Regions from separate parts of the Agrobacterium sp. 22-226-1 genome, predicted to be linked through region 2. Evidence: predicted binding sites of a transcription regulator. Region 2 holds the regulator's gene; each other region holds the start of a gene.

Region 1 (7,816 bases), on a different contig from region 2:
GGCGGCCCAGCAGGCCAGATAGCAGTAATGCACCGCATCGTCGTCGACGAGAAGCGCTGGGTGGGTGAACACCGCTTCCTGCATGCCCTCAACTACTGCATGCTGCTGCCTGGGCCGGAGGCTCATCAGCTTGCCATCTATATCGGCTGGCTGCTGAATAAGACCAGGGGCGGCATTATCGCCGGCCTGCTGTTCGTCCTGCCGGGGTTTCTATCCATCCTGGCGCTCAGTTACGTCTACGTTATCTTCGGCGACGTCACCGCGATTGAGGGCATGTTCTTCGGGCTGAAATGCGCGGTCCTCGCTGTTGTCGTTCAGGCGGTCTTTCGGATCGGCAGCAGGGCGCTGAAAAACAATGTGATGGTCGCCATGGCGGCCGCCGCCTTCGTCGCGATCTTCTTCCTCCACGTGCCCTTTCCGCTGATCATCCTTGCGGCCGCAATCATCGGCTGCTTCGGGGGGCGGGCAGGGCTTCCCGCCTTCAAGGCAAACGGCGGACACAAGTCGGGATCGGGCAAGATACTCGAAGATAGGGATTCCATCCTCGGCGAAGACATTCCCCTTCACGCCAGACCCAACCTTGCCTGGTCGCTCAAAACCTCTGGCACTCTTGCGGCGCTCTGGCTTATTCCCGTCGCGACGCTGATCCTGGTGCTCGGTTGGGACAATGTGTTCTCGAAGATGGGTCTGTTCTTTAGCCAGATGGCTGTCGTCACCTTCGGTGGCGCCTATGCAGTGCTCGCCTATGTCGCTCAGGCTGCGGTGGAAAACTATGGATGGCTTCGTCCGGGAGAAATGCTTGATGGTCTCGGTATGGCCGAGACGACGCCCGGTCCTCTCATTATGGTAACGCAGTTCGTCGGCTTTCTCGCAGGTTACCGCGATCCGGGGGCGTTGTCGCCGCTGGCGGCGGCCACTCTCGGAGCGATCCTGACGACCTGGGTAACCTTCGTGCCGAGTTTCCTTTGGATATTCGCTGGCGCGCCCTTCATCGAGAAGATGCGCGGTAACGCGGCGCTTGGCGGGGCGATGTCGGCCATCACTGCGGCCATCGTCGGTGTGATCCTCAACCTGGCGGTCTGGTTTGGACTTCACGTGCTGTTCGAGGAAGTCCGACCCATGGCCCTCGGCCCGCTGACATTGGATGTTCCAGTCTTCTCATCACTCCTGTTGCCGTCGCTCGTCCTGACATTGCTCGCGGCATTCGCCATTTTCCGGCTCAAGCTGTCCGTGATAGTCACGCTGGCCCTTTCTGCAGCGCTTGGAATTGCCTGGCGATCGATATTTTGAAACCCGGGGTCCGCTTTGGCCTATCGCGGAAGTGATTGCCGGACCTTCATTCACGATCAATCCCGCTTCAGCGGCCGAAAGCTCATCCGGTGCAGCGGGCAAGGCCCGTGGCTTTCGATGGCGCGCAGGTGGGCCGGCGTGCCGTAACCGGCATGGCCTTCAAAGCCATAGGATGTGTGCACCACACCCGCGCGTTCCATCATCCGGTCGCGGGTCACCTTGGCGATGATCGAGGCGGCGGCGATGGAGAGGGAGCGGGAATCGCCCTTGATGACGGCTTTGGCCTCGCAGGCGATGCCGGGCGGGCGGTCGCGGCCGTCGGCCAGCACAAGGGCAGGGGAGATTTCGAGACCGAGCACGGCGCGGCGCATGGCGTCGAGGCTGGCGCGCAGGATATTCATGCTGTCGATGAGGCCGGGGCCGGAGGAGGCGACGGATACGATCGAGGTTTCCATGATCTGTACGAACAGGCTTTCCCGCTTCTGCTTCGTCAGCTTCTTGGAATCGTCCATCCCCTTGGGAATATTGTCCGGATCGAGAATGACGGCTGCCGCAACCACCGGTCCGGCCAGAGGTCCCCGGCCTGCCTCATCCGTGCCGGCCACGGGCCAGAGGCCCTTCTTTTTCGCTTCCAGTTCGAAGGAAAAATCCGGACCGGTATCGGCAAGATCAAAAAGAGCAGGAGAATCGGGTGTGGCCGTGCGTTTCATGCGGCGAAACTGGCACACACACCCGATCTCCTGCAAGCCCCCGGAAGCGGGCGATGACAGGCGCGGTGAGCCGGGGTCAAGGGGCGTGGCTCACCGTGCCCCGAAGGTCATCATGACCTTTGATCCTCCAACGGGGCGGCGGAGGAAAAACGATCGCACGCGAGGCGGCGGTTCCGGGGGCGATGTCCGGCGGGCCAGGGAAAACCTACCGGGCATTTCGTGGGAGCGTGGCCGGTCTAAAAAAGAGGCCGCAGCTCCCTGTCATATTCTGCCTGATATCGCCGCACGTTCCGTATGGTGCTTCGATCAGGCGGAGTTGTTTTCAGCATCGGTCTTTCAAAGCAGCGACAATTGCACGCCTGCACCGCCCGGCGGCACGAAGAGATCGTCGCGCAGGTGGATGCCGCGGCGGATGAGGCCGAGCCTTTTTGTCGCCATCTCGAAACGCCTGCCGATCTGCCAGGCATAGGGGCCGGCGCCCTTCATGCGTTTTCCAAATTCCGCGTCGTAATCCTTGCCGTCGCGCATGGAGCGTACCAGCGACATGACATGACGGTAGCGGTCCGGATAGTTGCGCAGCAGCCAGTCGCGGAACAGCGGGCTCACCTCCAGCGGCAGGCGCAAAAGCACATAAGACGCTTCGGTGGCGCCGGCGGCCTTGCCGGCCTCGAGAATACGCTCGATCTCATGATCGTTGAGCGCCGGAATGACAGGCGCCATCATCACGGCCACGGGAATGCCGGCCTCGGTCAGCGCCTTGACGGCTTCCAGCCGCTTCTCCGGCGTGGCGGCGCGCGGTTCCATGTTGCGCGCTAGCTTCCGGTCCAGCGTGGTGACGGAAATACCGACCTTGGCGAGCCCCTTTTTGGCCATGGGCGCCAGAATATCGATATCCCGCTTGATCAGCGCCGATTTGGTGACGATGGCGACGGGATGATCGGCCTTGGCCAGCACTTCCAGTATCTGCCGCATGATGCGCCATTCGCGCTCGATTGGCTGATAGGGGTCGGTATTGGTGCCGATGGCGATCACCCGGGGCTTGTAGCCCGGCTTCGCCAGTTCCCGTTCCAGCAGCTTCGCCGCATCCGGCTTGGCGAAGAGCTTGGCTTCGAAATCCAGCCCGGCCGAAAGCCCCATATAGCTGTGCGTGGGACGGGCGAAACAATAGATGCAGCCATGTTCGCAGCCGCGATAGGGATTGATGGAGCGGTCGAAGGGGATGTCGGGCGATTCATTGCGGGTGATGATGCTGCGCGGCTTTTCCACCTGCACCTCGGTGCGGAACTCCGGCATGTCCTCGAGTGTCTGCCAGCCATCGTCGAAAACCTCGTGCTGCAGGGTCTCGAAGCGCCCATCCGGGTTCAGCCCGGCGCCACGGCCGCGACGACGGTCGATCTCGATGCGCAGGCCGGATGCATCGGCCAGCGCATTGGCAATATCCGGCATATGGCTCGGCTGGAAGGCAGCTTGCCCCGAAAGCGTATGGTTTCTCATCTGGATGCTCCCAGGACGCCGCACGCCTCTCAAGGCACGCTCAACGCCCTAAACCGTTTCCGTCCGGACAGGCTTTCTACCGCCTTCCGAATGATTAAATTCCTACATCAGGAATGAGAACAATACAAGAACAAAATTGCAAATTCGGCTCGTTCTCCAGAGATGGATGCGTGGCCGCGACAGGCACGGCCACGTCCGCAGACTTTGCGGTCGGTGGCAAGGACAGCCTTGGATTTTACAGCGATGAGCATAGTGGCAATTTATTGTGCGATGCGTTAGAGCTATGCAGATGTTGACAGTCATAATGGAATGCCGGGATCACGAGCCGGAACTGGCGCACACATTGTCTGCGCTTGTAACCGGGGCCGTGGAAGGGCTTGTAAGCGATGTTGTGATTCTCGATCACGGTTCGCGCGATGGATCGTCGCGCGTCGCCGATGCCGCCGGCTGCCGTTTTTATGGGCAGTGGGATATCGAAGACGTCGTGAAGTCCGCACGCGGCGGCTGGCTGCTTCTGATCGAGCCGGGCGCGCGCCCGCAGGCGGGCTGGATCGACGAGATTCTCGAATATGTGGCGATCTGCGCGCAGCCGGCCCGCTTTTCGCCCTCGCGCTATCACCGGCGCAATGTCCTCAGCCGTATACTGCGGCGTATTCCGCCATTGGAACACGGGTATCTTCTGCCAAAGAAGCATGCCGTGTCGATTGCGAAATCGGGCATGAGCCTGACGCAATTTGTCGGCGCGCAGAAACCGCGCCGGCTGAATGCGGAAATGGTGCCCGCCTGGGCGCTGCGGGCCTCGGCCTAACCTCGGGGGCCGCTTTACCCGGCCAGAACCTTGCCGGGGTTCATGATGCCGGCGGGGTCGAAAGCGTGCTTGATACGCCGCATCAGTTCCATTTCGATGCCGGGGCGGATGGCGGCCAGTTCATCGCGCTTCAATTGCCCGATGCCGTGTTCGGCCGAAATGGAACCGCCGAGCGACAGCACGATGCCGTGCACGATCTCGTTCATGTCCCGCCAGCGGCCAATGAATTCGGCCTTGTCGGCACCCACCGGCTGGGAAATATTGTAGTGAATATTGCCGTCGCCCAGATGTCCGAAGGCGCAGACGCGGGCGCCGGGTATGGCGGCAAGAACCGCCTTTTCCGCCGTCGCCATGAATTCCGGTATTTTCGACACCGGAACGGAAACATCGTGCTTGATCGAGCCGCCTTCGGGTTTCTGCGCCTCCGACATGCTTTCGCGCATATGCCAGAGCGCCTGCCGCTGCGCTTCGGACGCGGCGATCACCGCATCCTGAACCAGCCCGGCCTCAAAACCGCGCTCCAGCAGCGATTGCATCATGCTGTCCGCCGTTTCGGCCGAGTCGGAGGTGGAAATATCGATGAGCGCATACCAGTCATGCGGCTGTTCCAGGGGATCGCGCACGCCGGGAATATGCCGGGCGGTGAATTCGACGCCGATTCGCGGCATGAGTTCGAAACCGGTCAGCGCCGTGCCGCAGAGATTGGAGGCCATCTCGAACAGCTTCAGCGCGTCCTCGGTGGAGCCGAGACCCGCAAAGGCCACCTGATGGCCGAGCGGTTTCGGGAAGAGCTTCAGCACCGCACCCGTGATGATGCCAAGCGTGCCTTCGGAGCCGATGAAGAGATCGCGCAGATCGTAACCCGTATTGTCCTTTTTCAACCGGCGCAGCCCGTTCCAGATTTCGCCGGTCGGCAGCACCACTTCCAGCCCAAGGCAAAGCTGGCGCATATTGCCATAGGCGAGTACCGCCGTGCCGCCGGCATTGGTGGCGAGATTGCCGCCGATGCGGCAGGAACCCTGCGAGCCGAGCGACAGCGGGAACATCCGCTCCACGGAATCAGCAGCCTTGTGGATGTCGTCGAGAATGCAGCCGGCATCGGCGACGATGATGTTGGCAACGGGATCGATATCGCGAACGCGGTTCATGCGCTCCAGCGACAGGATGATGTCCGTTCCTTCGGCGCGTGGCGTCTGGCCGCCGACGAGGCCGGTATTGCCGGTCTGCGGCACGATGGCGGTGCCGGTCTCGCTGGCGAGCTTCAGGATGGCGGCAACTTCTTCAACCGAACCGGGCTTGATGAGTAGTGGCGAGGCGCCGCGATAAAGCCCACGATTTTCCACGAGGCGCGGCGCCATTTCCGCCGGGTCGCGGACCGCGTTCTTTTCGCCGACAATGGCGGTGAAGCGGTCGAGGATGTCGGAGGAGGGGATGGCGGTGGTCGTCATGGGCGGCGTCTCGCTGTCTTTTGAAACATGGGCGAAAGGATTGGGTGCCGTCAGCCTCGCGGCGCGGCGGCGCGGGAAAGGCGGTCGTTGATCGCCTCTCCGAGACCATGGGTGGGAATGGCGGTGATGGCGATCATGTCTGCGCCGCTCGCATCGGCGGCTTTCAGATAATCGAACAGATTGGCGGCGGCCTCGGAAAGATCGCCGGAGGGGCTGAGATCGAGCACGGTGCGCGCCGTCTCTTCGCCGGCGATGGCGATGCCGCCGAAGCGGATCAGCGCTTCGCCCGGCAGAACCGATGTGGCGTGAAGGCGCACGGCCGCACCCGGCGCGTAATGCGAGGCCAGCATTCCCGGCGCCTCAATGGCGGCGGCTGCTTTTTTCGGCCGTTCGAGCCGTTTGCCGGCAATGCGCTCTATGTCCGCGGTGACGATGCCGCCGGGACGAAGCAGCCGCACCCGGCCATCCTCTTCCACCTTGACGATGGTGGATTCGACACCGACGGCGGCCGCACCGCCATCGAGAATGAGATTGATCTTTCTGCCGAGATCCGCCTCCACATGGGAGGCACTTGTCGGGCTGATCTTGCCGGAACTATTGGCGCTGGGGGCGGCGAGCGGCCTGTCGAAGCGGCGGATCAGATCGCCGGCAAAACCCTGCGGCACACGAATGCCGACCGTATCGAGACCGGCTGTCGCCAGCGAATGAATGTCGCTTGCCGGTTTCAGCGGCAGCACCAGCGTCAGCGGGCCGGGCCAGAAGGCTTCTGCCAGCTTCAGCGATATGGGGTCGAAGACGGCGTAACGTTCGGCCATGGCGATATCGGCCATGTGGCAGATCAGGGGGTTGAATTGCGGCCGGCCTTTTGTCTCGTAAATGCGGGTAATCGCCGCCGGATTGGTGGCGTCGGCGGCAAGGCCATAGACCGTTTCTGTCGGCAGGGCGATGGGCTGGCCGGCGGCAAGCTCCGCCACAGATGCCTGCAGGGCCGTTTCCCGCTCTTTGTCTATATCGATATGACGCGCCATGATGCTGCCTTTCAGGGCGGTCAATAGCGTATTTCAGAGGCTTATGGAAAGTTTTATATCGCCTTGATGATCCTGCGCATCTCCTCGGACCGCGCGCCGAGCATGAGCACGTTTTTCAGCGCCACCCGCGGATCGTGGGTCTGGAACAGCAGGCCGCCGCGATGCACGGAGGTATCGACGGCGAGTTCCTGATGGGGAAGCGCGTTGATGGCGACTGCGAAATACATCCGCGAATAGCGCGCATCGATATTTTCGAAGAAGTTTTCGGCCCCGCTCAGCTCGGCGAAGAAATTCGCGAAATAGAAGGACCAGAGCACATGGCGCTCGGCATCGAAGCTGGTTTTCGCCGCCGTGACGTGACAATAGCCGAGATGCGGCCGGTCATTGAGCAGATGGTGAAAAACCATCTTCGGAAAACGGATGGACTGGTGAAAGCCGTTCAGACGGCTGTGGGTGGCATCGGCGGCAGCTTCCAGCTTTCGCCCGGTCAGCGCAGCCACTTCGTCATGGCTGTAATAGACACGTTCTTTCGGCAGCCATCGCTCTTCATAACGGCTGATGCGCCCTGTCCGCAGGAAATCGGAATGCGCGGTCTTCGAGCGTATCGGTGTGAGCGAATGCCTGCTCGCATCGAAATAGCGTATGCGTGTCGCCTTCTCCACTGGGAACACCCTCGTTGCTGTCGATCCGGCAAGATAATTTAGGGCGCGTTAATACTCCGTTGCGCCGCATCCCCCGTTTTTTAATGGGTGGGGAGCAGGACGCGCGCCATCATGCGTCATATTGCGACGTCATTTCCGTCATTGAATAGCTGTCGGATTTCCCAGCGGAATGGGCTGAGAGGGCGAATTGAGCATGTCGCAATTTGTCGCCAATGCGGAAGGTAATGTCGCTGTTTGTGCTGCCGCAAATGAGCGCCGGTGTTTAGATGAGTACATGCTTCCGCAACCCCGCAAATGGTGTCGGGCAGGGCGGTTTGATCGAGGATTTGGCCATGGAATTGCGTGATACCGTATTGCGCCAGCTGAAAAACCGCCG
Region 2 (7,816 bases):
GGCGGTTGAATGGATCTATGACAAGTTCGACGAACGCGGCAAGGTGGCGGTTCTGCTGTTCGCCAATCTCGTGACGGTCGCAAGCTTCGTCATTCTCGCGCAGCAGGCGCTTGTCGTCGCCGAGATCGCCGGCGCGGAAATCAGCCCTGTGCTGCAACTGCCCAACAGCATCGGATATTATTCCATCGCCTTCGGCGCGGCACTGGTCTCGATCACCACCGCAACGGCAAGTCTACGCATTCTCTCCGGCGGCTGGCATGCCCGCCCGCACGGTGCAACCGAGGAGATGCCGCTATGACCATCGTGATGATCATCGCATTTTGTATTCTCATGATGATTGCGGTTCCGGTCGGTTATGCGCTGATCATCTCTGCGGGCGTCGCCGTGCTGTGGAACGGTTATGTGCCGCTCTCGATCGTGGCGCAGCAGGTTTACGACCAGACGCAGTCTTTCCCGATGCTGGCGCTGCCGTTCTTCATGCTTGCGGGCACGCTGATGCTCGGCGGCAAACTTGGAACCCAGCTTCTGGAGCTGGCCTCCAAGGCCATGCAGCGCTGGCGCGGCGGCCCGCTTTCCACCACCGTCATTTCCTCGGTCGTGTTCGGCGGCGTTTCCGGCTCGGCGGTCGCCAATGCGAGCGCACTCGGCTCGGTGCTCATTCCATGGCAAAAGCGCCAGGGCTACCCCGCTCCCCTCTGTGCGGCCAACAATGCCACCTCGGCCGTCATCGATGTGCTCATTCCGCCGTCGATCCCGATGATCCTCTATTCGCTGGTCAGCGGCGTCAGCATCGCCAATCTGTTCATCGCCGGCATTCTGCCGGGCCTGCTCATGGCGGTCGGTTTCATCTTCGTCTGCTGGGCCATTGCCGTGCGGCGGGGCTATGCGGTGCGTGACGAAAGCATCCGCAAGCGCGATCTGGCGCTACTTGCATTCCGCAGCCTGCCGGCGATCCTCCTGCCGATCCTGATCATCCTCGGCCTGCGCTTCGGCTTTGCAACGCCGACCGAAGTGGCCGTTCTTTCCGTCGTCTATTCGCTCGTGCTCAGCATCTTCTTTTATCGCGATCTGACGTGGAAGCGTTTCTGCGACAATTTCGTCGAGGCAGGCTCTGCAACCGGCGTCGTCATGCTGGTCATCATGGGCAGTGCGGCGGTGGGCTGGGTGCTCACCTTCGATCAGGCGCCCCAGCATTTCGCCACCTGGGTGGCGGAGAATATCTCCAACCCGATCCTGATCATTCTGATGATGAACGTCCTGATGCTGATCATCGGCATGCCGCTCGATCTGCCGCCGTCGATCCTGCTGCTCGGACCGATCTTCGTGCCGCTTGCGGATATGATCGGGCTCGACCGGGTGCAGCTCGGCATGATGATGGTGATCAATCTCGGTATCGGGCTCTATACGCCACCGATCGGCACCACGCTCTTCATCTCGTCCTCCATAGCCAGAGCGCCGCTCGGCGCGACGACGAGGGAATTGTGGCCGTTCTTCACCATGGCGATGCTGCTTCTCATCGCAGTCAGCTTCATTCCTGCGCTCACGATCTACTGACGTTCGGCCCGTAGCAAATCGGCAGCCAGAAACCACCGGTCGGTCTCCACGGTCGGTGGTTTTAGTATTCAAGACGTGCCGCCTACGTCGTTAAATCTGCTTTGTTCATGGTTTCGACGATCAAATCACGATCTGCGATGCACCCTTCACGAAATTTTAGGGGATTGCGGAACACATATGGAACATATAGTGTTCGTTCTGTATTTGTTTCGCGACTTCAACGACGATTCTCAAGGGTGTTTTCCTCATGCTCACGCGCAAACAGCAGGAATTGCTTCTCTTCATTCATGAAAGAATGAAAGAGTCCGGCGTGCCGCCCTCCTTCGATGAAATGAAGGACGCTCTCGATCTTGCATCCAAATCCGGCATCCACCGGCTGATCACCGCACTCGAGGAGCGCGGCTTTATTCGCCGGCTACCTAACAGGGCGCGGGCGCTGGAAGTGATCAAATTGCCTGAGGCCTATGCTCCGGGTGCAAGGCCGCAGCGCGGCTTCTCGCCGAGCGTCATCGAAGGCAGCCTCGGCAAGCCAAAGACGCCGGAGCCGGCCCCTGCCCCCAAGGCGCCGGCCAATGATCTCGGTGGCGCCGTCACCGTGCCGGTCATGGGCCGTATCGCCGCCGGTGTGCCGATTTCCGCCATCCAGAACAACACCCATGATGTGGCCGTGCCGGTCGACATGCTCGGCTCGGGCGAACATTACGCTCTTGAGGTCAAGGGCGACTCGATGATCGAAGCCGGCATTTTTGATGGCGATACCGTCATCATCCGCAACGGCAACACGGCCAATCCTGGCGATATCGTCGTAGCACTGGTGGATGATGAAGAAGCGACCCTGAAGCGTTTCCGTCGCAAGGGAGCCTCCATCGCACTGGAAGCCGCCAACCCCGCCTATGAGACCCGTATTTTCGGGCCGGATCGGGTGAAAATCCAGGGCAAGCTGGTTGGGCTGATCCGGCGCTACCATTAATTGGCAGCCCGCTTTTTTCGCTAAGGGCGTCATCGAGACGATGGCGCTCCCTTTGAGGCATCTTGGCTTGTTCTCTGGAACAGAGCGGCTCTGCGGAAGTAAAGAGAGGGGGTTTTTCGCCCTCATCTCCGGGCGGTGACGTAGATATGCCTCCTTCTCCCTGCCCTCACCTTGCCATTCATCAACGCGGCTTATGGGAGCCATGGATTATTTGCAATATTCCAAGGGCCATCCGCCGGTATAGAAATGCGCGTCATATCGGGGAAACACGTCATGTATGATCTTTATATCGCCAACAAGAACTATTCCTCATGGTCGCTGCGGCCGTGGGTGTTGATGCGCACGCTCGGCATCGCCTTCGATGAAAAACTCGTTCCCTTCGGCGAAGGCGTTTCCTTCTCCACCTTCTCGCCGACCGGCAAGGTGCCCTGCCTTGTCGATGAGGGCGTGACAATTTGGGAAACGCTGTCGATCGCCGAATATCTGGCGGAAAGACATCAGGGCGTCTGGGCGAGCGACAAGCAGGCAAGGGCCTGGTCACGGTCGGCGGCGAGCGAAATGCATGCGGGCTTTTCCTCGCTGCGCAATCTCTACCCCATGTCGGTCGGCATTCGCGTAAAACCGAAGGGTGGCGATACCGGGCTTGCGGCCGATATAAAGCGCATCGATACGCTGTGGAGCGAAGGACTCGCGAAATTCGGCGGGCCCTTTCTTGCCGGCCAGAAATTCACGGCGGTCGATGCCTTCTTCTGCCCGGTGGCATTTCGTTTCCAGACTTATGGCGCGGAACTTTCCCCCGCAGCGAAAGCCTATTGCGACCGGCTGCTCGCCCTTCCCGCCATGCGCGAATGGTACGAGGCCGGGCTGAAGGAAGTCTGGCGCGATGTGGCGCATGAAGAGGAAATTAGCGGGATCGGCGAATTGACCGCGGATCTGCGCATCAAGGCCTGACGACCCATGCTGGCGGCGCTCTATTGCGATGCCGCCAGCAACCGCATGACGGCATCGGGCACGTCGCGATCGAACCGGCCGCTTTTCCAGTCGTAATAGCGATGTTCGCTCCAGGGCCTGTCCATGCCGGCGATTGCGGCGCGCAGCCTGCCGACTACCCCTGCCTGATCGCTGCCGGCGAAGTCCATTTCCAGCGAACCGATCCGCCGCAGGATATCGCGGTTCAGCAGAAGTGCGCCCGAGCGGCATTGCGAGAAGGACGTTCTGCGGGAGACGATAACGATATCGGCGATATCGCAAGCCTTTCCGGCAAAGCGGCCATCTTCCAGAACGATGATCCATTCGCCGCTTCCCGCGCGCGCAACGCACCATGTGCCTTTGCTGCAGGTGAAAACACCGGGCTCGGCGTCTCTCAGGGCCGCCGTCATCTGCCGTGCAACCGCGCTCATCTCTTGCGGATCAAGCTTCGCCTTCGGGGCCAAAGCCACGGTGTTTGCCGTGGCCTCGGTCTTTAGAAAGACCGGCGGCACAGGCTGTTCCGGTAAAAGCAGCGCCCTTTGCCATTGGCCATAAACGAAACCCTGCGGCTGAGCCTTCGTCGTGTAGGCTTTGCCGTCCTCCAGCAGCGCCACCAGCTCGCCATCCTCATGAACAAGCAGGTCGGGCAGATCGCGATAGGCCATGGCGGATGACAGGCCGAAGGCGAGGAGCAGAAGCGGCATGCCCAGAAGCGCAAGCCGGCTGCGCAGCAATGTCAGCAGCAGAAAACCAGCCGAGGCAAGTCCCAGAAACCACCCGTGAGGCCGGCCCGTCGCAGCGCTTCCGCCCCAGGACGCCACTTCCTGTGCAACCTCGATGACGAGGGCCATGCCGTAACCCATGACCTTCAGAAATGGAGCGTCGAGCCCGAAAGGCATCAACAGCATGGCGACGAGGCCGAAAGGCATGACAATCAGCGACATCAGCGGCATGGCGGCCAGATTGGCGAAAAGTCCATAGGTGGTGACACGCTGAAAATGCTCGACCGAATAGATTGCCGTCGAAAGACCGCCGATCAGCGACGTCGTGATGACACCGCCAACGATGGCGCCCGCCGTTTGCGCCACCGTCATCCATGCCGGTTTGCGCCCGATGAACAGACGCTCGCGATCAATACGCCAGCGGCTCCAGGCGGCATAGGACGCGACGAGCGCGATGGTCGCGGCAAAAGACATCTGGAAGCTCGGACCCATGATTTCCGAGGGCGAAAAAGCGAGAATGACCAAAGCGGAAAGCGCAACATTCCTGAGGCTGAGCGAGGGTTGATCGAACAGCACAGCGATCAGCATCACCGACATCATCAGCCAGGCGCGTTCGGCGGAAACGGCGAAACCTGAAATCAGGTAATAGGCAAGCGTCATCAAGAGCGCGGCGAAAGCCGAAATCTTCTTCACGGGCCAGCGCTGCGCGAATGCCGGAAAAAGGCTGAAGGCAAGCCTGAGTCCTACGAAGAATATGCCCGACGCCAGCGCCATGTTGAGCCCGGATATGGCGACGATATGGGCAAGGCCGGAGAGCCGTAACGCTTCCATCGTTTCGGCGGATATGGCCTGTCTCTCATCGGTGACGATGGAGGCGGCGAAGGCTCCCGCATCGCCACCGATGGTGTTGCGGATGCGTTCGGCAATGGCGGTGCGAAGGCCATAGAGCCGCATGTCGGCCCATTCCTGCCAGCCCGTCTTCGCGTCGATGCCGGGTGAAGTGAGCGTCTGTGGCGGCTTGTAGAAGAATCCGGTCGCGCCTATGCCCCTGAAATAGGAGGCGAAGGCGAAATCATTGAGCCCCGGCAAGGCCGGGCCGGATGGCGGCGAGAGCCGCGCCTTGCCACGAATGGTCGCGCCGAGTGCGGCGGGCTCGCCTCCCCCGCGTGACAGGAGCGAGATCTTGCCCGGCGGGCGTGACAATGCCGGCGCCTCCGTTGCGGTGAGTTGCACCACATATCGCCAGTCCCCGCGCGCATCCACCTCCCTTCGGGTCACCGTGCCGGTAATGGTGGTGGTAACGGGCGTATCCAGCACCACCGTTCCCGCACGCCATGTTTCGACCCCGGCGAAAAGCATGCCCAGCAAAAGCAGCGCGAAAAGGCCGCAGGCCGTCGCTGCGAAGCCCGAGCGATATTTCGCGAATAAAGCCAGACCGGCGGCGATGAGACATGTGATCGCCAGAACGGAGAATGAAGGCGAGGTGTCGAGGGAAAACCAAAGGATCGCACCGCCCCCGATGAGAACCGGAACGAAAAGAAAATCGTGGCCGAATGCGCGCTCCTCGGCGACGTATGCGGCGATTTTTTGAGAGGCGACAGTCCGCAGGTTCGGCTTGCCGGCAAGGGCGGGCGTATCATATGTCGCGACATCGCCGGTTCTGCGAAGCGGATAAAGGATTTCCGCCGTGCCGGGCAAATCGCCCTGCATCGTTCCGGCATATCTGAAATGCTGTTTTTCCCCTTGACCGAGCAATCCGCGCCGCGCCCCTGCCGCACCGGAAACAGGTTTGCAGGCGGATGCGAGGGATTGCAATCCTTTCCTTTAACCCTGCGTTGACTGAGATTGAATTGCCATCGCCGGGAAAGACGAAAGCAAGGCAATTGCGTTTGCCGCAATGCACAATTTGACCTTTGGATAGCTTGGCATCTGCGCAAGGATCATATAGCTAATCGGTAGACGCTTAACCGCGGGGCGTGTCTCAACGCCCCCACCCGCATGTTTTCGGAGGATCAGTATGACGGAAAAAAGCGCTACAGTGACACTTGGCGAAAAGCAGGTCGAACTCCCGGTCAGGGAAGGCACGATCGGACCAAGCGTCGTCGATATCGCCACGCTGTACAAGCACACGGGCTCTTTCACCTACGACCCGGGTTTCACGTCGACGGCCTCCTGCGAATCCAAGATCACCTATATTGACGGTGACGAGGGCGTTCTACTGCATCGTGGCTTCCCCATCGAGCAGCTCGCCGAACAGGGTGACTTCCTGGAAACCTGCTACCTTCTGCTTTACGGCGAACTGCCGACCGCGGCTCAGAAGAAGGATTTCGACACCCGCGTCACGCGCCACACCATGGTGCATGAGCAGATGAGCCGCTTCTTCACCGGCTACCGCCGCGATGCGCATCCAATGGCCGTCATGTGCGGCACGGTCGGCGCGCTCTCTGCCTTCTACCATGACTCGACCGACATCACCGATCCGCACCAGCGCATGGTCGCTTCGCTGCGCATGATCGCCAAGATGCCGACGATCGCCGCCATGGCTTACAAGTACCATATCGGCCAGCCCTTCGTTTACCCGAAGAACGATCTGGATTACGCCTCCAATTTCCTGCACATGTGCTTTGCCGTGCCCTGCGAGGATTACAAGGTCGATCCGGTTCTGGCCCGGGCCATGGATCGCATCTTCATCCTGCATGCCGATCACGAGCAGAACGCCTCCACCTCCACGGTGCGTCTTGCCGGTTCGTCGGGTGCGAACCCGTTCGCCTGTATCGCGGCTGGCATCGCCTGCCTCTGGGGCCCGGCTCACGGCGGCGCCAACGAAGCGGCGCTCAACATGCTCAACGAAATCGGCACGGTTGACCGCATTCCGGAATATATCGCCCGCGCCAAGGACAAGAACGATCCGTTCCGCCTGATGGGCTTCGGTCACCGCGTTTACAAGAACTACGACCCGCGCGCCAAGATCATGCAGAAGACGATGTACGAAGTGCTGGAAGCCACCGGCAACTCGGACGATCCGATCATGCAGGTCGCGCTGGAACTGGAAAAGATCGCCCTTTCCGACCCCTACTTCGTCGAAAAGAAGCTCTACCCGAATGTCGACTTCTATTCCGGCATCACGCTGAAGGCGCTCGGCTTCCCCACGACCATGTTCACCGTTCTCTTCGCTCTTGCCCGTACCGTCGGCTGGATCGCACAGTGGAACGAAATGATCGAAGATCCGCAGCAGCGCATCGGTCGTCCGCGCCAGCTCTACACGGGCGCCGGCAAGCGCGACTACGTTCCGGTTTCCAAGCGCTAAGCCGCGAAACCCCATAAATCAAAGGCCGGCAGGTTTTCACCCGCCGGCCTTTTTTGTTGGGCGTCGGAATAGTTCTCAGTGGCGTGCCGCAACGCCCAGGAACTGCTTGAGTTCGGGTGTTGCGGGATTGGAAAACACTTCTTCCGGCGGGCCAATTTCATGAACCCGGCCCTCATGCATGAAAACGACGCGGGAGCAGACGTCGCGCGCAAATTTCATTTCATGCGTCACCATCAGGAGCGTCATGCCTTCAGCAGCAAGTTCGCGCACGACGGCCAGCACTTCAGCCACCAG
Region 3 (7,816 bases), on a different contig from region 2:
TTTTCTAATATGTCCTTCAAAATGATGTTCGCTGCCGCGGCAACCATGGCGATCCGCACGGTGCCGATTTTGCCGGCCTATTTGCGCCGGTCAAAAGACGAGGCTGTCGTCAGCGCATCCTGCACCGATCTGCGGCTTCAGCCGGCCCCCATCAATCCGGAATGGATCATTTCCGGCAACCCCCAGGCGCGCGCGGCGGATCATTCCAGAAGCGGCGACCGCGCTTCCAGCACCGCCATGTGGGATTGCACGGCGGGTGAGTTCCGCTGGTTCTTCGGCTGGGATGAAACCGTCTATATTCTCGAAGGCGAAGTGCATGTGACCGCGGAAGACGGTTCCATCAGTATCCTGCGGGTCGGCGATGTCGCCTATTTCCCTGCGGGAACATGGGCCACCTGGCGGGTGGATGATTATGTCCGCAAGGTTGCCTTCATGCGCCGTCCGTTCCCCAAGGCGCTGGCTTTTGCCTATCGTGTCAAGAACAAGCTGTTTGCCGGCCGTTCCTATAAGCTGGCGGCCTGAACCCATAAAACATTCCAGTCGGCGGGTGCCTGCATGGCTTCGCCGACGGAATTGTGAAGGTTCAATAAAACTCACACAAACCACCGCTTGCAGCAGTTGCCTTTGAATGGTCGCTGCCCTACATCTTCAGGGTTTTCTGAAGCATTTCCGGGTTTCTACCGGTCCTGCAGGGAAGCTTGAAAAGGCGAGGCAATGGGCACCGCGGGCCGACAAGGCGTCCGCATGCTGCAAGAGGAACATGCGCATGGCGAAGATCAAGAACGTCGCGATCCAGATGGATCATGTCTCCGGCATCAATATCGCCGGTGACTCCACCTTCGCCATGAGCCTTGAGGCGCAGGCACGCGGATACCGGCTGTTCCATTATACACCTGAGCGCCTTTCCATGCGCGATGGCAAGATTTACGCCACCGTCGAGCAGATGGAACTGCGTGACATCAAGGGAGACCATTTCTCGCTGTCCGAACCGGAGCGCGTCGATCTGTCGACCATGGATGTCATCCATCTGCGTCAGGATCCGCCATTCGACATGGCTTACATCACCTCGACCCATCTGCTGGAACGCATTCATCCGAAAACGCTGGTGGTCAACGATCCCGCCTGGGTGCGCAATTCGCCGGAAAAGATTTTCGTCACCGAATTCGCCGATCTGATGCCGAAGACGCTGATCACCAAGGATGTGGAGGAAATCGCCCGCTTCCGCAACGAAATGGGCGATATCATCCTCAAGCCGCTTTACGGCAATGGCGGCGCCGGCGTCTTCCATTCCGCGCGCGACGACCGCAATTTCTCTTCTCTGCTGGAGATGTTCGGCCAGATGTTCCGCGAGCCTTATATCGCCCAGCAATATCTGCCTGATGTCCGCAAGGGCGACAAGCGTATCCTCCTGGTGGATGGCGAACCGGTTGGCGCAATCAACCGCGTGCCGGCGGAAAACGACGCCCGCTCCAACATGCATGCCGGCGGTCGGCCGGAACCGACGGAACTGACGGCGCGCGAGAAGGAAATCTGCCGCCGCATCGGTCCTGCCTTGCGGGAACGCGGTTTCCTCTTCGTCGGTATCGATGTGATTGGCGACTATATGACGGAAATCAACGTCACCTCGCCGACCGGCATACGCGAAGTGCGGAAATTCGGCGGTGCGGATGTCGCAAGCCTGTTGTGGGATGCGATCGAGAAAAAGCGCGAAGCGCAGGATTTCTGAGGCGAGCTTTCGCCGGTCCAGCTTTGTTCCGCGAGTACAACTAGACACAACTAAAATACATCGCCAGCGAGAAATTGTTCGCTGAATGTTCTTGTTTTATTCTTTGCCCTGTGGCACGTTGCTTGCGGGTGGCCGCGATAGGGCATGAAGCTCTGACTAGCGCGGCCGGTTTGCGGGGGCAGGCCATGGTGGCAAGGGTCAATACGGTTGCATTTCAGGGCATAGAGGGTGTGCCCGTCGAGGTGCAGGTCATGGTCGCGCCGGGAAAGGTGGGCATCCAGATTGTCGGCCTGCCCGACAAGGCGGTGGCCGAAAGTCGCGAGCGGGTGCAGGCCGCCCTGCATGCCTCCGGTCTGGCGCTGCCGGCAAAAAAAGTCACCGTCAATCTCGCACCTGCCGATCTGCCCAAGGAAGGATCGCATTTCGATCTTCCCATTGCGCTTGGCCTCATGGCCGCTTTGGGCGCGATACCGGCAGAAATGCTGGCACGTTATGTGGTTCTCGGCGAACTCAATCTCGATGGCACCATCGGTATGGTTTCGGGCGCCCTGCCGGCGGCGATCGGCGCCAATGCGCTTGGCAAGGGGCTGATCTGCCCGGCTGAAAGCGGGCCGGAAGCGGCCTGGGCCGGCGCCGGTATCGATATTCTCGCCCCGCGCAGCCTGATTGCACTGGCCAATCATTTTCGCGGCACCCAGCTTCTCTCGCGCCCGACGCCCGCCATTCGCGCCAACCCGGTCAATCTGCCGGATTTAGCGGATATCAAAGGACAGGAGAGCGCCCGGCGCGCGCTGGAGGTGGCAGCCGCCGGCGGACACAACCTGCTTATGGTCGGTCCACCCGGCTCCGGCAAATCCATGCTCGCAGCCCGCCTGCCTTCCATCCTGCCGCCGCTGGAGGCGGCGGAATTGCTGGAAGTTTCGATGGTCCATTCCATCGCCGGCCAATTGTCCGGCGGCAAGCTTTCGGACCGCAGGCCGTTCCGCACCCCGCATCACTCCGCCACCATGGCGGCGCTGATCGGCGGAGGGCTTCGCGCCAAGCCGGGTGAGGCTTCGCTCGCCCATCACGGCGTTCTTTTTCTGGATGAGTTCCCGGAATTTTCGCCGCAGGTGCTGGATGCATTGCGCCAGCCGCTGGAAACGGGCGAATGCGTCATTGCACGGGCCAATCATCGCGTCAGCTATCCGGCGGAAATCCAGCTCGTTGCGGCGATGAACCCCTGCCGTTGCGGCATGGCGGGAGAGCCGGGTTTCACCTGCGCCCGAGGCCCGCGTTGTGTGACGGATTATCAGGCCCGCATTTCCGGCCCGCTGCTGGACCGTATCGATATCCGCATCGACGTTCCCGCCGTCTCCGCCGCCGATCTCATCCGCCCCGTCGCGTCCGAGCCGAGTGCGGCGGTCGCCGCCCGTGTCGCCCGGGCACGCCTTGCGCAGCAGGAACGTTACGCGGCGGCGGGATTTGCCGCCATTCGCACGAATGCCCGCTGCACGACGACCCTGATAGAAAAATATGCTGAGCCGGATGCGTCCGGGCTGCAATTGCTGCGCGATGCGGCCGAGCGGCTGAAGTTCTCCGCGCGCGGTTATCACCGCATTCTCAAGGTTGCCCGCACCCTGGCCGATCTGGATGGCAAACAGACGGTCGGCCGCATCCATGTGGCGGAAGCCGTGTCCTATCGTATCGCTGGCGAAAGGCTGACGGCGGCGGCCTAGAGCATTTCCAGTAAAAGCACGAAGCCGTTTTTGTCAGGAAAGTATGCCAAGGAAGTAGAGAACGTCTAACGATTCCGTTTAAACCGGATATGCTCCAGAAGGTCGCCTTTTGTGCCTTCCCTGAAAAAACACTGTGCCGCCAGCGGAGCCGGCGGCACATAAGAATATTCGCTAATCTGGCGCGCGACCGTACCGCGCTTGAAAGCGTGGCTTAAAGTCCAAGGCCTTCGAAAAGCGCTGTCGAAAGGTAACGTTCCGCAAAGGAAGGAATGATGACGACGATGTTCTTGCCGGCATTTTCTTCCCGCGCGCCGACCTTGATTGCCGCCGCCAGCGCCGCACCCGAGGAGATGCCGACCGGCACGCCTTCCAGCCTTGCCGCCAGACGTGCGGTTTCGAAAGCCTCGTCATTGGTCACGGTGACGATCTCGTCATAAATGCCGGTATCGAGGATGGCGGGTGCAAAACCGGCGCCGATGCCCTGAATCTTGTGCGGGCCGGGGTTGCCGCCCGAAAGAACCGGGCTGTCGGCAGGTTCGACCGCAATGACCTTCACCTCGGGCTTGCGGGATTTCAGCACCTGACCCGTGCCAGTGATCGTGCCGCCGGTGCCGATACCCGAGACGAGAATATCGACCGTGCCTTCGGTGTCGTTCCAGATTTCTTCAGCCGTCGTCTTGCGGTGAATATCGGGATTGGCGGGGTTTTCGAACTGCTGCGGAATGATGGCGTCAGGCAGCGTTTCGGCCAGTTCCTGCGCCTTGGCGATGGCGCCCTTCATGCCCTTGGGACCTTCGGTCAACACCAGTTCGGCGCCGAGCAGGGCCAGCATTTTCCGGCGCTCAACCGACATGGTTTCAGGCATGGTCAGGATCAGCTTGTAGCCCTTCGCAGCGGCCGCGAAGGCAAGCGCGATGCCCGTGTTGCCGGAGGTCGGCTCCACCAGCGTGGTCTTGCCAGGGGTGATCTTGCCCTGAGCTTCCAGAGCTTCGATCATGGCGACGCCGATGCGGTCCTTCACGGAGGCGATGGGATTGAAAAATTCGAGCTTGGCGAGAAGGTTGGCCTTCACGCCCTTCTCTTTCGCCAGCTTGTCGAGCCGCACGATCGGCGTGTCGCCGATTGTTTCCGTAATCGAGGAATAGACGCGTCCGCGTCCGGGCTTTCTGGCTTCGGGCATGATGCTCTCCTGTGTAAGACCGCAAGATTTGAGCGGCAGAATAGGAGCAATAGCTTTCGCAAGCTAGCGAACGTTCGTCCTAATATCCCTAGATTGCAGGAATAATTTCACGATAAATCGCGTAAATGCACGAATTTGTTTTACGTGCTGCGGATCGCGATCATGGTCGCGGTTCCGGCCAGAATACCCGCCGCCGTGCGGTTGAGGATCGTCAAGGCGCTCGGCCTTTTCAGGAGGTTACGCGCCTTGGCCGCAAGCAGGATGTAAGGCAGGAGAACCGCCATCAGCACGACGAAGGTGATGGCGAGAAGTGTCGCATATTCCGAAGGGCCGATCATGCGGATATCGATCAGCGTCGGCACCAGCGCCACATAGAACAGCATGGTTTTCGGGTTGCCGAGCGTGATCAGCAGTCCGGACAGGAAGGACATGGGCATGCTGGTGCTTTTCTTGGCCTTCAGCTCCTGCGGCAGCAGGCCGGCGGTCCAAAGCTTCCAGGCAATATAAAGGAGATAGGTCGCGCCCGCGAATTTCAGAACCATGAAGGCTTCCTGAAAGGTCTGCGCGACGAAGGCCAGGCCCAGGATCACAGCGGTCAGGTAAATCATGTCGCCCAGCACCAGCCCGAGACCCATGAAGAAGGTTTCGCGAAAGCCCGAACCCAGCGCCCGCGCCACGATCGCCGTCATGCCGGGGCCGGGAATGGCGGCGGCGATGAAGAGGGCGGTGGCATAGGCGAAAAGGGTCGTCAGCGTCATGATCGTGTTTCCCGGAAAATCCGCTAAATCCATAACGAAATTGCCGGGTAAAGACAATCAGTCCGCGCGTCTGTCCCAGTGGTGTCGTTAAACGCCGGTGGAGCCGAAACCGCCGGCGCCGCGCGCGGTCTGCGAGGTTTCCGTCACCTCGCTCACAACAACCTGGGTTACCGGCGCAATCACCATCTGCGCAATGCGCATGCCGCGCTCGATGACGAAAACCTCCTGGCCAAGATTGGCGAGGATGACTTTCACCTCGCCGCGATAATCGCTGTCCACCGTGCCGGGAGAGTTGAGGCAGGTGATGCCGTTCTTGATGGCGAGGCCGGAGCGGGGGCGGATTTGCGCCTCGTATCCCTGCGGAACCTCGAAGATGAAACCGGTGGGGACCAGGGCGCGTTCGCCGGGTCGCAGGGCCAGCGGTTCACCGGCAGGTACGGCAGCGCGCAGGTCCATGCCGGCGGCGCCACGGGTCTCATAGGACGGCAATTCGAGGTCAGCGCCATGGGCGAGGCGGACGAGCCGGAGAGGGGGGCGATTGTCGTTTTGAAGGGTCATGCGGCATTAGTTTGCCGAGATCGCGGCAAGGTCAATTGCAAATGTGGGCCTGAAACGCTAGATAGCCCGCAATTCCACAGGATTTGTCAGATGGCCGAAACACTTGCCGAGGCGGTCTCCCGCCGCCGCACCTTTGCTATTATTGCGCACCCGGACGCGGGTAAGACCACGCTTACCGAAAAACTGCTGCTGTTCGGCGGAGCGATCCAGCTTGCCGGTGAGGTGAAGGCGAAGAAGGACCGCATCCAGACCCGTTCGGACTGGATGAAGATCGAGCGCGAGCGCGGCATTTCGGTCGTCACCTCGGTCATGACCTTCGAATATAACGACCGTGTCTTCAACATTCTCGATACGCCCGGCCACGAGGACTTCGCCGACGACACCTACCGCACGCTGACGGCGGTGGATGCGGCGATCATGGTCATCGACGCCGCCAAGGGTATCGAGCCGCGCACGCTGAAGCTCTTCGAAGTCTGCCGCATGCGCGATATTCCGATCATCACCTTCATCAACAAGATGGACCGCGAAAGCCGCGACCCCTTCGAGATTCTGGATGAGGTGGAAGAGAAGCTCGCGCTTGATACCGCGCCGATCACCTGGCCGGTCGGTCGGGCAAAGACCTTCTGTGGCGCCTATAATCTCGCCGACAGCACCTTCCGTGGCGTCGATACGCAGGTGGAAGCCATGCCGGTCAACGGTCCGCAGGCGGTTGCCGATCGCCTGCCGGAAAATGAGCGCCATCTTTTCGTCGAAGAAACTGAACTGGCGCTGGAAGCCTGCCGTCCTTTCGATCGTCAGGCGTTTCTCGAAGGTCATATGACGCCGGTGTTCTTCGGTTCGGCGCTGCGCAATTTCGGTGTGCGTGATCTCATCAATGCGCTTGGCGATTTCGCACCGCCGCCGCGCGATCAGGTGGCGGATACCCGCACCGTACATGCGGCCGAAGAGAAAATGACGGCCTTCGTCTTCAAGATTCAGGCCAATATGGACCCGAACCATCGCGACCGCATCGCTTTTGCCCGCATCTGCTCCGGCAAGCTGGAGCGCGGCATGAAGGCGCGGCTTGCCCGCACCGGCAAACAGATGGGTCTTACCGCGCCGCAATTCTTCTTCGCTTCGCAGCGCCAGCTGGCCGATACGGCCTTTGCGGGTGACGTGGTCGGCATCCCGAACCACGGCACGCTGCGCATCGGCGATACGCTGACCGAGGGTGAAAACCTGGTTTTCCAGGGCGTGCCGAACTTTTCACCGGAAATTCTCCGCCGCGTGCGTCTGGAAGACGCAATGAAAGCGAAGAAGCTGAAGGAAGCCCTGCAGCAGATGGCGGAAGAAGGCGTTGTGCAGCTGTTTTCGCCGGAAGACGGTTCGCCGGCCATCGTCGGCGTTGTCGGCGCGCTGCAGCTCGACGTGTTGAAGGAGCGCCTGATGGGCGAATATGGCCTGCCGGTCTCCTTCGAAATGTCGCGCTTTTCCGTCTGCCGCTGGATTTCCTCCGATCAGCCGGCGGAAATGGACAAGTTCCTCAACGTCAAGCGGGGCGATATCGCCCGCGATCTGGATGGCGATCCGGTGTTTCTGGCGCAGGACGCTTTCTCGCTTCGCTATGAGTCCGAGCGTTTTCCGGCGATCAAGATGGTCGCGATCAAGGAATATCACGTCGCCAAGGCGGCGTGACAAAGGCGTGATTGCACTTTGTATGCCAAGGGCTTAGTTTCCCCTGAAACGGGAAACTGGTCCGGCATCATGACGCTTTCAGGCAAACATATTCTCCTCATCATCTCCGGCGGCATCGCGGCCTATAAGAGCCTCGATCTCATCCGCCGCCTGAAAGAGCGCGGCGCGAAGGTGACGCCGGTCATGACCAAGGGCGCCCAGG
Region 4 (7,816 bases), on a different contig from region 2:
CCGGATCGCGGCCGACGATATAATCCGGCAAGCAGGCGATGCCGATTCCCAGCAGGCAGGCGCGCTTGATCGAGGTCTGGCTGTTGATCTGCAGATGCGGCGTGCGCGTATTGTCGGAAGAGCGTCCCGCATTTTCCAGCCAGTTGACGTCCAGCAGATAGTTGGGCGCCGGTTCGCCGAAAGAGATGATGCGGTGATTGTCTAGATCCTCGATCGACTGCGGCTCACCATGGCGGTTGATATAGGACGGCGCGGCATAGACGTGCATGTGCACCGTGAACAGCTTACGCTGGATGAGGTCTGACTGCTGCGGCTGGCGCAGGCGGATGGCGCAATCGGCGTGACGCATATTCACGTCCAGCTCCTCATTGTCGAGGATGAGCTGGATCGACATTTCCGGATAGAGCTGCAGGAATTCCTGCACCTTGTCCGTCAGCCAGCCCTGGCCGAGACCGACGGTGGTCGTCACACGCAGCTTGCCGCTCGGCTTCTCCGTCGTTTCGGTGAGCTGCATCTTGACGGTTTCAAGCTTCAGCAGCACGTCATGGGCGGTGCGATACAGCAACTCGCCCTGTTCGGTGAGGATGAGGCCGCGAGCGTGGCGATGGAACAGCTTGACGCCGACATCCTGCTCCAGCGCGCTGACCTGACGGCTGATGGCCGACTGGGACAAATGCAGCTTGTCGGCAGCATGGGTGAAAGACCCCGCTTCGGCAGCCGCATGAAAAATGCGCAGTTTATCCCAGTCCAATGGCATTGCCATGCCTACCCTGCCTTTCGGTTATTCCGCTGCGACAGCAAGCGGTTGATGCGCGGTGAGATAACGTTCCGCTTCCAGCGCGGCCATGCAGCCCATGCCGGCGGCGGTGATCGCCTGACGGTAGATGTCGTCGGTGACGTCGCCGGCCGCGAAAATGCCTTCCACGTCGGTCGCCGTGGAATCGGGGGCGGTCCACATGTAGCCGTTGTCTTTCAGCTTCACCTTGCCCTTGAACAGCTCGACCGCCGGCGCATGGCCGATGGCGACAAAGACGCCGTCGATGGGGAATTCGCTGATCGCACCGGTCTTGGTGTCACGCAGCTTCACGCCGGAAACGGAAGGCGGCATAGGCGGCTTTGCGGGTACACCGGTAATTTCGGCGATTTCCGTGTTCCAGAGAATATTGACGTTTTCCTTGGCGAACAGCCGTTCCTGCAGGATTTTTTCCGAGCGGAAGCTATCGCGACGGTGCACGACGGTGACCGATTTGGCGATATGGGCGAGGTACAGCGCTTCTTCCACGGCGGAGTTGCCGCCGCCGACCACGATCACATCCTTGTTGCGATAAAAGAAACCGTCGCAGGTGGCGCAGGCGGAAACGCCGAAGCCCTGGAAATGCTGCTCGCTCTCAATGCCGAGCCACTTGGCCTTGGCGCCGGTGGCGATGATCAGCGTGTCGGCGGTCCAGACCTGACCGGAATCGGTCTTGACCACGAAAGGCCGTACATTGGTTTCAACTTCGGTGACGAGGTCGCTGACGATTTCCGCGCCCACATGCGTTGCCTGCTTCAGCATCTGGTCCATCAGCCACGGACCCTGGATCGGATCGGCAAAGCCCGGATAGTTCTCGACATCGGTGGTGATCATCAGCTGGCCGCCCTGTTCCATGCCGGCGATCAGCACGGGTTTGAGCATTGCGCGGGCCGCGTAGATCGCTGCGGTATAACCGGCGGGACCGGAGCCGATGATCAATACCTTCGTGTGGCGGGCAGACATGGAAGCGTTCCTTTCAATAGCGGGGCCTTTCCCTGGCAGCGCCTTTCGGCACCGGGCCCTGGAGCCGCACGACGGCGGACAGGCCACAACCCCTTCGTTGCCCGGTATTTAAGGTTGTCTAGTGTCTTTATTCAAGGGCAGCCTTGCGTTACCAACAAGGCAGTTGTGGATGCGCGCGCAATTTTGTGACCGGGCGGTGGCATAATGTTGCGAATCCCGCGCCGAATAGTACAAGGAAGTTCCACAGCTTAACGAGGTACTCCTCCGTGACCAGCGTCGAACTCGATGCCATCGATCTGAAAATCCTGCGCGAATTGCAGCGCGACGGGCGTATGACCAATGTGGAACTGGCCGAAAGGGTCGGTATTTCCGCGCCGCCCTGCCTCCGGCGCGTCCGCAAGCTGGAAGAGGCGGGCGTGATCGAGGGTTATCACGCCATGTTGAACGCGCCGAAGCTCGGTTTCGATCTCGTCGCCTTCTGCATGGTCGGCCTCAAGCGCCAGTCGGACAGCAATCTGAAGGCTTTTGCGGCGGCAACCGCTGGCTGGTCGCTGGTGCGGCAGGCCTGGATGGTATCGGGTGAAAGCGATTTCCTGCTGCATTGCGTGGCGAAGAACCTGACCGAGTTTCAGGATTTCGTTATCGAGGTTCTGACGGCGGACGAAAATGTCGATACGGTGCGCACCATGCTCACCATCCGGCAGGTCAAGCGCGTAGGTCTTGTGGAAATCTGAGCGGCAGGTTTTGTTCCTGCCTTAAGACGCGTTACCCGCGCCGCAAAGCCTCATAGACTTCGCCGAGACTCGTGGCCTCTTTCTCAAGCGGAAATGTGCTGCGTACATGCGAAAGCCCGGCCTTCGCATGGCTCTCGGCCAGAGCCGGATCGGCAAGATAGGTCCTTATCGCATCCCTCAGCAATGCATAGTCACCCGCCTCGACGACTGAGCCTGTCTCGCCCTTGACGATCATTTCCTCATAGGCGCCGGCGGTGCTGGTGACGACGGCCGTTTCCGATGCCATGGCCTCGAGCGGCGTCAAGCCGAAACCTTCGTTGCGCGATGGGGCGACATAGAGCGTCAGCCGGCGGTACCAGGGCTTGATGTCGTCCACCTCACCCTGAAACACGATGCGGTCCGAAAGGCCGGCGGCCTTGACATCGGCCTCGAGTGCCTCGGCAAAAGCCTTGTGTTCCGCCGTTACCCGGCCGGAAACAATGGCTGTCCATTGCGGATGGGCGGGCAAAAGCTCGATCATGGCGCGCACGAAGAGATCGGTGCCCTTCTGGTGGCGCACCCGTCCAAAACAGCCGATGAGATATTGTCCCGGCAGGCCGGTTGCCGCGATTGTGTCTTCCGGGCCGGTTGCCGGATGGAACAGGTCGGTATCGACGCCATGCATGACAACGCGATGGGGTACTTCCAGAAACGAGCCCGAGCGGGTGCTGGTCGCGACCACGGCGTCCATCTTCGAAATCAGAAACCGTGTATAGGCGGAATGTCGCCTCTGCGCGGCCGAGGTGAACAGCAGCTTCACCTTCATGCGCAGTACGTCACGCATGAAAAGACCCGGCAACATTTCGAGGTTGCGACGGGCATGCCAGATGCGCGGGCCGCCCTGCGGGCCGTTTTGCCAGAGCCGCCACAGATCGCGAAAGCGCACATGCGGCAGATGCGGCGGCAAACCCGGTCCAATGACGGCCACCTTCTGTCCCAGCCGGTTCTGCACCGGTATCAGCTGAACGATGGTGGAGGTGACGCCGGAGAGCCTGCGTTTGAAGTTCGGCGCAAGCACCTGCACATCTTTCAGACTGACGTGGGACAAGATGGGCTTCCGTCTTTGCGACTAATTCGGGGGATTGAAGACGTCAAAAAAGCAATGCGCCCGCATGGGGCGCATTGCGCGTGAGAGCATCAGCCCCACTGAACCGCGAGAATCTCGTAGCCCTTGGCGCCGCCCGGAGCATTGACTTCGATGCTGTCGCCGACTTCCTTGCCGATGAGCGCGCGGGCGATGGGCGAGGAAATGGAGATGCGGCCGGCCTTTACATCGGCTTCCTGGTCGCCGACGATCTGATAGGTCTTTTCCTCGTCGCTATCCTCGTCCACCAGCTTCACGGTGGCGCCGAACTTGATCTTCGAGCCCGACATCTTGGAGAGATCGATGACTTCCGCACGTGCGGTCAGGTCTTCGAGTTCGGTGATGCGGCCTTCATTGTGGCTCTGTGCTTCCTTGGCAGCATGGTACTCGGCGTTTTCCGAAAGGTCGCCATGGGCGCGCGCTTCCGCAATCGCCTCGATGATACGGGGGCGTTCCTCCTGCTGGCGCCAGCGCAGCTCCTCCTGCAGCTTGACGAATCCACCCTGAGTCATCGGTACTTTTTCTACCATTTTTTTATCCTTCGCATTCCGGTCGCGTTACTTGCAGACACAAAAAGAAACAGGTTCCGGAGGGGAACTCCGGAACCATGCCAAAATCATAACTGAGCCGACTATATCAGAAGACGACAGCGAAATGCCAGCAAATTTGAGGTGTGCATATTTTATTGCGTAATCAATTACTTAGCCTATGTCATTGACATTCGCCTGTGGAACATATAGTGAACATCGCCATGAAGAAGTCGATCAGGCAACGGCTGGCCATTCTCTCCGACGCGGCGAAATACGATGCCTCCTGTGCATCGAGCGGCACGACAAAACGCAACTCCGCAGCATCGGGCGGTCTGGGCTCCACGGAAGGGTCGGGCATCTGCCATGCCTATGCGCCGGACGGGCGCTGCATTTCGCTTTTGAAAATCCTGCTCACCAATTTCTGCATCTATGATTGCGCCTATTGCATCAACCGCTCCTCCAGCAATGTCGAGCGGGCGCGGTTCACGCCGGAAGAGGTGGTTTGGCTGACGCTGGAGTTTTACCGACGCAACTATATCGAAGGGCTGTTCCTGTCCTCCGGCATCATCCGTTCCTCCGATCATACGATGGAGGAGATGGTGCGCGTGGCGCGGGAGTTGCGGGTTACCCATGGTTTTCGCGGGTATATTCATCTGAAATCCATTCCCGAAGCATCGCCCAGGCTCATCGAGGAGGCAGGGCTTTACGCGGATCGTCTCTCGATCAATATCGAATTGCCGACCGATAGCGGCATTGGCCGTTTCGCGCCGGAAAAGCAGCCCGTCAATATTCGCCGCTCCATGGCCGATATCCGCCTGAAGATCGAGGAGGCCGGGGAGCCGACCGTCCGGACACGCAAGACCAGGCGCTTTGCGCCGGCCGGGCAGAGCACGCAGATGATCGTGGGGGCGGATGGCGCTGACGATAGCACCATTCTCTCCACCAGCGCCCGGCTTTATGGCAGCTACGGTTTGCGGCGCGTCTATTATTCGGCCTTCAGCCCCATTCCCGATTCGTCGAAAAACCTGCCGCTCATCAAGCCGCCGCTGATGCGGGAACACCGGCTTTATCAGGCCGACTGGCTGTACCGCTTTTATGGCTTCGATATCGGCGAGATAACGGCAATCGGGGGCGATGGCATGCTCGATCTCGATATCGACCCGAAACTCGCCTGGGCGCTGAAACATCGCGACCGTTTCCCGGTGGACGTCAATGCGGCGGATCGGGAAATGCTGCTGCGCGTGCCCGGTTTCGGCACCAAGACGGTGGCCTCCGTTCTCTCGTCACGGCGGTTCCGGCGGCTGCGGCTGGAGGATATCGCGCGTTTCGGCGTTTCCCTGAAAAAGGTGAAGGCTTTCATCGTCGCCGAGGGCTGGACGCCGGGCAAGCTGACCGAGAGGCCGGATTTGCGGGCGATGTTTGCACCGCAGCCCGAACAATTATCGCTGTTGTGATGTATGGCCCGGTTCTGGAAGGTCGGGGCGATTTCGGCGAGTGGCGCGATGCCGCGCGTGCGGCCCTTGCCGCCGATATTCCGCCGGAGACGATTGACTGGCGGTTGCGGGATGACGGGGCAGGGCTGCTGGATTTCGCCGGCGAGCCCTTGCCGACGGTCGATGCCGGCAATGGGCAGGTTTCCGTTCCGGCCTCGTTCGTAGCGCTGGCGCAGGCCGTCATCTGCCATGGCGATCCCCGCCGGTTTGCGTTGCTTTACCGGTTGTTGTGGCGGCTGAAGCGGGATCGCGCCCTGTTGCAGTTCAAGTCCGATCCGGATGTTGCAGAGGCCCGCTTGCTCGAGAAATCGGTGCGCCGGGATTGTCACAAGATGACGGCCTTCGTCCGTTTCAAGGAGTTGCCCTTGCCGCAGGGGCAGGGCGGGCGACGGCGGTTCGTGGCCTGGTTCGAGCCGGATCATTTCATCGTCGAGCGAACGGCAGCGTTTTTCCAGCGACGGTTTACCGATATGGACTGGCTGATCGCCACGCCGAAAGGGTCCGCCCGATGGGATGGAAGCGAGCTGCAAACCTCACGGGAGGCGGCGGCGAAGCCTGATCTGACGGACGAGACGGATGAACTCTGGCGGACCTATTATGCCAATATATTCAATCCGGCGCGCCTCAAGATCAAAGCCATGACGGCGGAGATGCCGAAGAAATACTGGAAGAACCTGCCGGAAGCCGATCTCATTCCCGACCTCATCCTCGGCGCGGAGGCGCGGGTGCTGGAGATGGCCGCCAGGGCGGCAAGCCAGCCGCAGCCTTTTCACCATCGTCTGCAGGCTGCGGCCGCTGCACGGGAGATGCCGCAACCCGTGCCGGACGGCACGCTCGCGTCGCTGGCGCGGGAGGCTGGCCATTGCACCCGCTGCCCCCTGCATTGCAGCGCCACGCAAACGGTTTTCGGTTCGGGGCCGGAGGATGCGGAAATCATGATCGTTGGCGAACAGCCGGGCGATCATGAAGATCTCGCCGGCAAGCCTTTTGTCGGTCCGGCCGGCCAGCTTTTCGACCGGACTCTTGCCGATGTCGGTATCGAGCGCAAAAAGCTTTATGTCACCAATGCTGTCAAACACTTCAAATATGAAACGCGCGGCAAACGGCGCATCCATCAGCGGCCGAACGCGGGCGAAGTGGAGCAATGCCGCTGGTGGCTCAATCAGGAAATCGCGCTCGTCCGGCCGAAGCTGATCGTTGCCATGGGCGCAACGGCGCTTTATGCGCTGACCGGCGGCAAGGAAAAGCTCTCGGAGATTCGGAGCCGTCCTCTGCCGATGGAGGAAGGCCGAACGCTTTTTGTCACCGTGCATCCGTCCTATCTCCTGCGCCTTGCCGATGGGCAGGTGAAAGAGGCGGAAACGATGCGGTTCAAAAAGGACATTAGTTTTATTAGGATGTTCGAATAAATTTCCATTCACGCGCTTGAGATTTATTCAATATTCGAGCCTTAACTTGCAGTAGTATCATTTACTGATTATTTATCAGTTATTTTTATTGAAATTTTATACTTAATATTATAATTAAGTTCTCCGAATTTATTTACCGTATGGGCAAATCATGTTGGGTGAACTCGACCTTGCGACAGTCATACTGATGCAAAAGTGTTCTTATATCGTTGGGCTTTTGAGTTTTATCTATCTGAAAATGACCAATCGCGGCTTGCGCGGTCCCGTCCCCCTTGCGGCGGGTTTCGCCTCGATGGCGATTGGCTCCACGCTTGCCGGTTACGGCGAATGGGGAATATTGTCGCCGGCCCTGTGGCGGCTCGGCAGTGTCGTTTTCGGTATTGTGGGTTACGCGTTGATCTGGCTCGGCTTGAAGGCATTGAGCGATGGGCGTTCCGTCGACCGACGGACCGTATCCATTGTCTGCCTCATTTCCGTACTGGCGATGGTGGTCGCGCAGCAGGTGGCGGACAATAATGCGTATCGCGCGGCGCTCTTCAATGGCTGCGCATCGCTTGCCTATCTCGCCGGGGCATCGGTACTTTTTGCCAGATGGCGCAGAGAGCCGCTGCTGTCCCGCCTGGCGCTGGGTGGCATCACCGGCGTCTCCGGTCTCATTTCGCTATCGGTGGTGAAAAGCGTGCTTTTCCCCGATTTTGCCACCATCAATCTGGTCAATGCGTTCTTCTTCATCATCATGCTGAACTTCGCCATTGCCCTGTTCGTGATGAT

The links. The regulator LexA, encoded in region 2, represses DNA repair genes until DNA is damaged. The targets are predictions, from matches to a motif close to TGTTCNNNNTGTGTTCNG.
Region 1: a site for LexA is predicted at 3,610-3,627, ahead of ACQZ5K_RS22365 (PA0069 family radical SAM protein). Genes of this name have one in related genera too.
Region 3: a site for LexA is predicted at 1,813-1,830, ahead of ACQZ5K_RS01205 (YifB family Mg chelatase-like AAA ATPase). Genes of this name have one in related genera too.
Region 4: a site for LexA is predicted at 4,342-4,359, ahead of ACQZ5K_RS08170 (putative DNA modification/repair radical SAM protein). Genes of this name have one in related genera too.

The regions. Positions count from the first base shown of each region.
Region 1 is NZ_JBNWCP010000016.1:69,655-77,470, reverse strand. It holds gene chrA (chromate efflux transporter) at 1-1,290, shown strand, start outside; gene ACQZ5K_RS22370 (ribonuclease HII) at 1,347-2,000, opposite strand; gene ACQZ5K_RS22365 (PA0069 family radical SAM protein) at 2,337-3,494, opposite strand; gene ACQZ5K_RS22360 (glycosyl transferase) at 3,784-4,302, shown strand; gene ACQZ5K_RS22355 (FAD-binding oxidoreductase) at 4,317-5,750, opposite strand; gene ACQZ5K_RS22350 (L-threonylcarbamoyladenylate synthase) at 5,801-6,778, opposite strand; gene ACQZ5K_RS22345 (DUF6656 family protein) at 6,832-7,440, opposite strand; gene ACQZ5K_RS22340 (aromatic ring-hydroxylating oxygenase subunit alpha) at 7,773-7,816, shown strand, end outside.
Region 2 is NZ_JBNWCP010000003.1:142,038-149,853, reverse strand. It holds gene ACQZ5K_RS06465 (TRAP transporter small permease) at 1-298, shown strand, start outside; gene ACQZ5K_RS06460 (TRAP transporter large permease subunit) at 295-1,554, shown strand; gene lexA (transcriptional repressor LexA) at 1,802-2,524, shown strand; gene ACQZ5K_RS06450 (glutathione S-transferase family protein) at 2,798-3,475, shown strand; gene ACQZ5K_RS06445 (ComEC/Rec2 family competence protein) at 3,496-5,925, opposite strand; gene gltA (citrate synthase) at 6,233-7,522, shown strand; gene ACQZ5K_RS06435 (amino acid ABC transporter ATP-binding protein) at 7,598-7,816, opposite strand, start outside.
Region 3 is NZ_JBNWCP010000001.1:236,511-244,326, forward strand. It holds gene ACQZ5K_RS01195 (cupin domain-containing protein) at 10-522, shown strand; gene gshB (glutathione synthase) at 767-1,726, shown strand; gene ACQZ5K_RS01205 (YifB family Mg chelatase-like AAA ATPase) at 1,912-3,444, shown strand; gene cysK (cysteine synthase A) at 3,656-4,624, opposite strand; gene ACQZ5K_RS01215 (LysE family translocator) at 4,765-5,382, opposite strand; gene dut (dUTP diphosphatase) at 5,470-5,940, opposite strand; gene ACQZ5K_RS01225 (peptide chain release factor 3) at 6,031-7,614, shown strand; gene coaBC (bifunctional phosphopantothenoylcysteine decarboxylase/phosphopantothenate--cysteine ligase CoaBC) at 7,684-7,816, shown strand, end outside.
Region 4 is NZ_JBNWCP010000004.1:15,737-23,552, forward strand. It holds gene ACQZ5K_RS08145 (LysR family transcriptional regulator VtlR) at 1-757, opposite strand, end outside; gene trxB (thioredoxin-disulfide reductase) at 782-1,756, opposite strand; gene ACQZ5K_RS08155 (Lrp/AsnC family transcriptional regulator) at 2,023-2,490, shown strand; gene ACQZ5K_RS08160 (glycosyltransferase family 4 protein) at 2,522-3,577, opposite strand; gene greA (transcription elongation factor GreA) at 3,667-4,143, opposite strand; gene ACQZ5K_RS08170 (putative DNA modification/repair radical SAM protein) at 4,365-5,597, shown strand; gene ACQZ5K_RS08175 (UdgX family uracil-DNA binding protein) at 5,597-7,045, shown strand; gene ACQZ5K_RS08180 (GGDEF domain-containing protein) at 7,197-7,816, shown strand, end outside.